One region of the Salinicoccus roseus genome, then DNA from elsewhere that is predicted to be linked to it. Evidence: riboswitches for the same ligand, from Rfam matches in the RefSeq annotation. Region 1 holds a riboswitch; the other holds the start of a gene.
What was found. Region 1 has a riboswitch for lysine ahead of EDC33_RS06020 (Na+/H+ antiporter NhaC family protein). Riboswitches for the same ligand answer to the same signal wherever they lie in the genome.
Positions count from the first base shown of each region.

Region 2: another riboswitch for lysine. It lies ahead of EDC33_RS01395 (aspartate kinase); the one in region 1 lies ahead of EDC33_RS06020 (Na+/H+ antiporter NhaC family protein).

Region 1 is NZ_RKQJ01000001.1:1,187,740-1,191,552, reverse strand. It holds gene EDC33_RS06030 (sulfite exporter TauE/SafE family protein) at 1-245, shown strand, start outside; gene EDC33_RS06025 (bifunctional metallophosphatase/5'-nucleotidase) at 256-1,572, shown strand; lysine riboswitch at 1,620-1,782, shown strand; gene EDC33_RS06020 (Na+/H+ antiporter NhaC family protein) at 1,865-3,457, shown strand; gene lipA (lipoyl synthase) at 3,598-3,813, shown strand, end outside.
Region 2 is NZ_RKQJ01000001.1:256,830-260,642, reverse strand. It holds gene dapA (4-hydroxy-tetrahydrodipicolinate synthase) at 1-26, opposite strand, end outside; gene EDC33_RS01400 (aspartate-semialdehyde dehydrogenase) at 19-1,014, opposite strand; gene EDC33_RS01395 (aspartate kinase) at 1,032-2,234, opposite strand; lysine riboswitch at 2,313-2,492, opposite strand; gene EDC33_RS01390 (ABC-F family ATP-binding cassette domain-containing protein) at 2,577-3,813, opposite strand, start outside.

The DNA of each region.
Region 1 (3,813 bases):
CGACGATCGCCATCGGCACCAGCATGATGATGGTCTTCTTTTCCGGCTCGGCTGCTGCAGCCGGACACATACTGCAGGGGAATGTGGACTTCTGGTACGCGGTCTTCATCGTCCCCGCCGCATTCATCGGGGCCAAGATCGGCGTAATGGCCAACCACCGCTTCAATTCTGATTCGCTCGTTGTCGTGCTGCGCACAGTCCTTCTGCTGCTCGGAGTATACATGATTCTACAGACCATCATTTAGAGGTGATTGGATGGAAGTGAAGCTTTTTCATACAAATGACATACATAGTCATCTGTACAACTATTTGAAGATAAAGGATTTTCTCGACAACAAGAAACGGCAGTACAAGCAGGATATGGTGTACGTCGACCTTGGAGATCACGCAGATCGCTCCCACCCCTATACCGAGGCGACACTCGGCAAGGGCAACGTGGAGATCCTCAACGAAGCCGGATGCGATATCGCCACAATCGGAAACAACGAAGGGATCACCCTCCAGAAGGAGGACCTGAAGACACTGTACGACGGCGCGGATTTCGAGGTCATCTGTGCCAACCTTCGTGAGGTGGGGAGCACCTCCCCATACTTCAAGCCGTATGTCATCAAGGAGATCAATGGCATCAAATTCGGTTTCATCGCCGCAACGGTCGAATTCACGCCCTTCTACAAAGCGCTGGGCTGGGAAGTGTCGGAGGCTTTCGAGTGGATTTTGAAAGCCATCACGGAGATCAATACAGAGGTCGACTGCATCGTCATGATGAGCCATCTCGGACGCTATGATGATGAATCCCTCGCAATGATGTTTCCTGAAATAGATGTCATATTGAGTTCACATACACATCATTATTTCGAAGAGGGTGAGTGGATCGGGGATACGCTGCTTGCCGCTGCCGGGAGGTTCGGGGATTTTGTGGGGGAGGTGACGCTGGAGTTTGAAGGGCGCGCACTCATCCGCAAGCATGCCCGACTCTACGACACCGATCTGCTGTCGAGCAGTGACGACCATTATTATGAAATCGGCCGGGACATGATGTCGACGGTCGTAAAGGAAGAGGCACCGCCGATCGAACGGACCCTCTATTCCACCAGCCGGTTCATCATGGCATTGGCCCGCATGCTCAGGCTGTTCACGGACAGTGATGCGAGCCTGCTCCATACGGGGCTTATTGCGAAGTCCTTCGAGGGCGGGACCCTGACGGAATATGATCTGCATAAGGTGCTGCCGCACGCGATCAACACGGTCCAGATCGAATTGACCGGACGTGAGCTGAAGGAAGTGTTCAATCAGGCGTCGAAGCATGAGTTCAAGGATGACATCATCCGGGGGCTCGGCTTCCGCGGTGATATATTCGGCTGCTTCGTCACGGACAATATCGGCTATGTCCAGTCGGAACGCGAATACTACATCAATGGCGAACGGATCGATGACCGCCGGCACTATAAACTCGGCACGCTGGACATGTATACATTCGGCAGGATATTCCCGCAGTTCAGGTATTCGAAGAAGGTCTATAAGATGCCCGAGTTCCTGAGGGAAATCGTCAAGATGTACCGCACGGAATTATAGTTGAAAAGTATGCAGATTATGCTATAATATTCTATGACAATTGAAGAACGGAAAGTAGAGGTCGCAACGGCCATGAGTACAGGAGGGAGCAGGCATGCTTTGAACTTCTGGAAAGGGGCAGTTGCCGAAGGGTGCACCCGGCGGGGTGACATCCTGGGATCAGGTCGAAGAGTCCTGGTACTGTCATTACGATGATGCGCTACATATTGGTGATTGACGTCACGGTGGCTGATTCTGTAATGCTGCTGTGACGTCTTTTTTATGATCTAAATCGTTTTTCAGGAGGATATATATGGAAAGTATATTGAACTGGGAGTACATCTCCCTCATCCCGCCGCTGCTTACGCTGCTGCTTGTGGTGCTGACGCGAAAAGTGGGTATCAGTCTCGGTGTCGGCATCCTCACCTCGGCGTTCGTCATTGCGGGTGCGGATATAATGGAGACACTGCGGATGATATGGAGCAGTTTCGCAATCATTTTCGTTGATGGGGGTGCCATCAATACGTGGAATGCATTCATCCTCATCTTCCTCAGTCTCCTTGGAATCATGACTGCATTCATCAACATGTCGGGTGGGGCAAGGGCCTTCACCGCCTGGGCGCTGACGAAGGTGAAATCCCGGAAGGGTGCCAACATGGCGACTGCACTGCTCGGCATCATCGTCTTCATCGATGACTACTTCAGTGCATTGATCGTGGGGCAGGTGGCAAAACCCCTGACGGACAAATACAATGTCTCCCGTGCAAAGCTTGCTTATCTGATCGATACGACGGCATCTCCAATTTCTGTCATTGCCCCGATTTCAAGCTGGGGCGCAGGCATCATGGGTCTTGTGGCCCCGCTGATTGCCGCAGCGGGCATGGTGGCGGTGACGCCGTTCCAGGCATTCGTCTATATGATACCGATGAATTTCTACGTGCTGACTGCAGTGGCGATGATGTTCATCGTCATCCTTACACGCTTCGACATCGGAGCGATGCGGAAGCATGAATCCCTCGCCATCAATGATGGACAGGTGGTCGGGGACACGCGCGAAGTACCCGGCGAAACGGACGAGGAACTCCCCGTCCATCAGCAGGGTTCTGCCAAGGCGCTGATCGTACCGATCCTGGGGCTCGCCTTTACGGTCATCATAGCGATGTTCGTAACAGGTGCAGTGACAGGCGGTTCCATGGACATCTTCAGCATCTTCGAAAATACACTCGTGACGCACTCCCTCGTCATCGGGGGCATCGTCGGCCTGTTGCTCAGCCTGTTCTACTTCTTCAGGTACACACACAGCGACGATGACTTCGGCAAAACGGAGATATGGCTTGGTGTTAAGACCGGCTTCATGGCCATGTTCCCGGCGATACTCGTGCTGACCCTGGCATGGATGATCGGTGACCTGATCGGCCAGCTCGGCACCGGCGAACTGCTCGGTTCCATGGTCGAGAGTTCGAATATGCCGACAGGCATTCTGCTTGCGGTCGTGTTTGCGGTCGCCTGTCTGATGGCGCTGGCCACGGGGACAAGCTGGGGCTCATTCGGCATCCTCATTCCGATCACAGGTGAAATCATGATTTCACTCGAGGCGACTGATCTGCTGCTGCCAAGCATCGCAGCAGTACTTGCAGGCGCAGTATTCGGTGACCACTGTTCACCGATTTCGGACTCGACGATCCTCTCCTCGACGGGGGCAGGATGCAACCACATCGTCCATGTAATGACGCAGCTGCCATATGCGATCGGCTCCGCTATGATCGCGCTGGCCGGGTATCTGGTACTTGGTCTGACATCAAGTCTTCCGCTTGCGCTTCTGACACTGCTGGTGCTCCTCATCATCGTCGTGGTCGTCTCCAAAGTCGTCTATACACCGATCGTCAAGGAGAGTGCAGAATCATAGGTTGAATTGGCCGCCACCCCCGGGTGGCGGTTTTTTTATAGTATGACATTGAGTGAAGAATTTTTCTTTTTTGCCACTTTATTCGAATAATTATGATAATATGAACATGATATTGATTTAATTAAGGAGGGCATTGTAAATTGGCTACAAAAAATGAAGAGATACTTAGAAAGCCGGATTGGCTGAAGATCAAGCTGAACACCAATAAGAACTATACCGGCCTGAAGAAGATGATGCGTGAGAAGAACCTACATACAGTATGTGAAGAGGCGAAATGTCCAAACATACACGAATGCTGGGCGGAGCGCCGCACGGCCACATTCATGATACTGGGCGCGATATGCACACGTGCCTGC
Region 2 (3,813 bases), 930 kb from region 1:
CCTTCAAAAATAATATCGCTATCCATTTTGAACACTCTCCGTTTCCATCATCATTTTTAGGATCTGTACCGTATTCTGCGCTGCGCCTTTGAGAAGGTTGTCTGCTGTACACCATATATGGAATGTGTTTTCGAGTGACTCGTCCTTGCGGATGCGCCCGACGAAGACTTCGCTTTTTCCAGTGCTGTCAAGGGGAGTCGGATACTCATTGTTCTCCGGATTGTCCACCAGTTTGATATGGGGGATGCCCTTGAATGCTTCACGCACTTCTTCGACCGTCGCTTCCTTGTCCAGAGTGACGTTGATCTGCACGGCATGGCTGTTTGTAACAGGTACGCGGACGCATGTTGCTGTAACGGCGAGGTCTGGCTGGCTCAGGATCTTCTGTGTTTCGTCGATCATCTTCCTTTCCTCTTTCGTATAGCCATCTTCCTGGAAGACGTCTATATGCGGAAGGACATTATCATGGATTGGGTGCGGGTAGGTCGTCGGCGCTTCTCCCTTCGCCCCTTCTTCAAGGTCGCGCAGGCCGCCGACACCTGAGCCGGATACTGCCTGGTATGTCGTGTAATGCACTCTATTGAGGCCAAATTTCTCCTTCAGCGGCTGAAGGGCGACAACAGACTGGATTGTGGAGCAGTTCGGGTTGGCGATGATCCTGCGGTCAAGGACGGGCCTGTTGATTTCCGGTACGATCAGGTCGATGTCCTCATGCATCCGCCATTGGCTTGAGTTGTCTATCACAATCGCGCCGCTTTCTTCAAATAGTGGGGCGAAGTGCTTGCTTGTACCGCCGCCGGCACTCATGATGACATAATCGAAGCCTTCCTTTGCCGCTTCCTCAGTCAATTCCCGGACTGTATACATCTGTCCCTGCACCTCGACCTCCTTGCCTGCAGATCGTGGGGAAGAGAAGAGGACAAGCTCATCTGCTGCTATCTCGTACTGTTCGAACATTTCTATCATTTTACTTCCGACGACACCCGTCGCTCCAACTATTGCTACCTTGACCATAACGATTCCTCCTGATTTTATAGATTGAATTTTTTCGCCAATACTTCGACTGCCTGCCTGTCCTTTTCACCATCCACGACATAGGAAATGCTGATTTCCGAAGTCGTCGTCTGATAGAAGGGGATGCCGGCCTGCTGCAATGCCATGAACGCCCGTGAGGCGACACCGGTCATATCACGCATCCCGGAACCGATGATTGAAACTTTTGAGTGGTTTGTCCTGACATCCATCACCATCTCCGGGTGGAGGCGTTCGACCGCTTCGAATATCTCATCCAGGCGATAGGATTCATTTCCTTTGACGGTGAAGGACAACTGGAACCCTTCACTGTTCACCACCTGGGAGATCATATCGATGTTGATGTCATGGGCCTCGAACTTTTCGAAAAGATCGAAGATGAGGGTCGACTCCCTTTCCGGTTCGTACAGGGTGACATGAATGATGTCACTGTCGAGCGCCACACCGGTTACTGCCTTCCTTTCGAGAACTTGTGTATCTTCCATGATCCATGTTCCTTTCTCATCTGATAGTGTGCGGCCCAAGTAGAGGGGGATCGAATGGTTCTTTGCAATCTCTATGCACCGTGTTTCAAGAACGCCTGCCCCGAGGGCACTCATTTCCATCATTTCATCGTAAGTGATTTCATAGATCCTTCCTGCCTCTTCATATACACGCGGGTCGGTCGCATAGACACCATCCACATCCGTATATATTTCACACGGCATGTTGCACCGGGCTGCTATGGCCACCGCTGTCGTGTCGGAACCTCCGCGGCCGAGTGTGGTGATCTCCATTTCATCGTTGATGCCCTGGAATCCGGCGATTACGACGACATCGTGGTTATCCAATGCGGCTTCCAGATGCTTCTGGTCAATATCCGCAATCCTGCTTTTCATGTGCCCGCCAAATGTCTTTATGCCTGCCTGGTAGCCTGTCATCGCCTTTGTCCGTATCCCAAGATCTTCAAGGACGATCGAGAGGTAGGAGATGGTCTGCTGTTCTCCTGTAGTCAGCAGCAGTGCCACATGATCCTCCTTGGGAGTGGAGGAGAGGCTGTTTGCATTCAACAGCAGTTCATCTGTCGTACCGCCCATTGCACTGACTACAACAATCAGCTTTTCTCCCCGTGAAACCCTTGATTTCAATTCATTCGCAATATCTTTTATCTTGTCGAAATTACCGACTGATGTTCCGCCAAATTTCAAAACACTCGTTTCCATATGTCCTCCTGTGGGGAAGCACTCACTCAAACTAAAAAAAACAAGCCCGGCGGAATGCCGGACTTGTTCTGATCTATACACAAGTGATGCACTCCATTATTGTAAAAATAATGACAGACCTGGAGCTCTTAACCCTCAAATCCAATGGCTTGCCGCTGCAACGGCAGGCCATTTCGGCATCGCACCCTTTCACACACTTAAAGTTCGCAGACTATATATTAAGTGGCTACTGATGATTGATGCGCCTCATCCAACTGATATTTAATTTTATAAATGCCATTATACATACATAACCAATGCATGTAAACTACTTTTTCAAAAATATATGGAATTGTCTATAAATTACGATTTTATGAGACCCTGGTCTTTCAGGTACTCCTCATAGGTGGACTCTTTGACTATTGCGCCGGAGTCCTTCAGTTCAATGACCTTGTTCGTGATCGTATTGATGAATTCAAAGTCATGGGAAGTGAATATGATGGAGCCTTTGAAGTCTTTGAGCCCATCATTCACTGCAGTGATGCTTTCGAGATCCAGGTGGTTGGTCGGTTCGTCGAGCAGGATGACGTTCGCCTTGGAGAGCATCATCTTCGACAGCATTGCACGGACTTTTTCCCCACCGGACAATACGCTTGCCTTCTTCTTGGCTTCTTCGCCGCTGAACAGCATCCTTCCGAGGAATCCTCTCAGGAAGGTTTCCGTCTGTTCTTCAGGTGGCGCGTACTGGCGCAGCCAGTCGACAAGGTTCGTATTGACGCCTTCGAAATATTCCGAGTTGTCCTTCGGCATATAGCTCTGGCTTGTCGTCACTCCCCATTTGACTTCACCTTCGTCCGGAGTGAGTTCACCGGCCAGGATACGGAGGAGGGTGGTGCGTGCAATTTCAGAGGAGCCGATCAGGACCGCCTTGTCATACGGATCCAGCGTGAAGCTGACGTTGTCCAGCACTTTGTTTCCATCGACACTGTGCGTGAGCCCTTTGACATAGAGCAGATCATTGCCGATTTCACGTTCCGGTGTGAACTTCACGAACGGATACCTTCTGGAAGATGGCTTGATGTCCTCGAGTTCGATCTTTTCAAGCGTCTTCTTACGGCTTGTCGCCTGTTTGGACTTGGAGGCGTTCGCACTGAACCGTGCAACGAAGTCCTTCAGTTCCTTGATTTTCTCTTCCTTCTTCTTGTTCTGATCCTGGGCCATCTGCTGGGCCAATTGGCTGGATTGGTACCAGAAATCATAGTTGCCTACATATAGCTGTATCTTTCCGAAGTCGAGGTCGGCAATATGGGTACACACATTATTAAGGAAATGGCGGTCGTGGGAAACCACGATGACAGTATTGTCGAAATTGATCAGGAATTCTTCAAGCCATTGGATTGCCTGTATGTCGAGGCCGTTGGTCGGCTCATCGAGGAGCAGTACGTCAGGGTTGCCGAACAGACTTTGTGCAAGCAGGACTTTGACTTTCTGGTTGTTTTCAAGCTCGGACATGTTCTTGTCCACGAGGGTTGAATCTATGCCGAGGCCATGCAGCAGGCTTTCGGCATCGGATTCGGCCGTCCAGCCGCCCATTTCACCA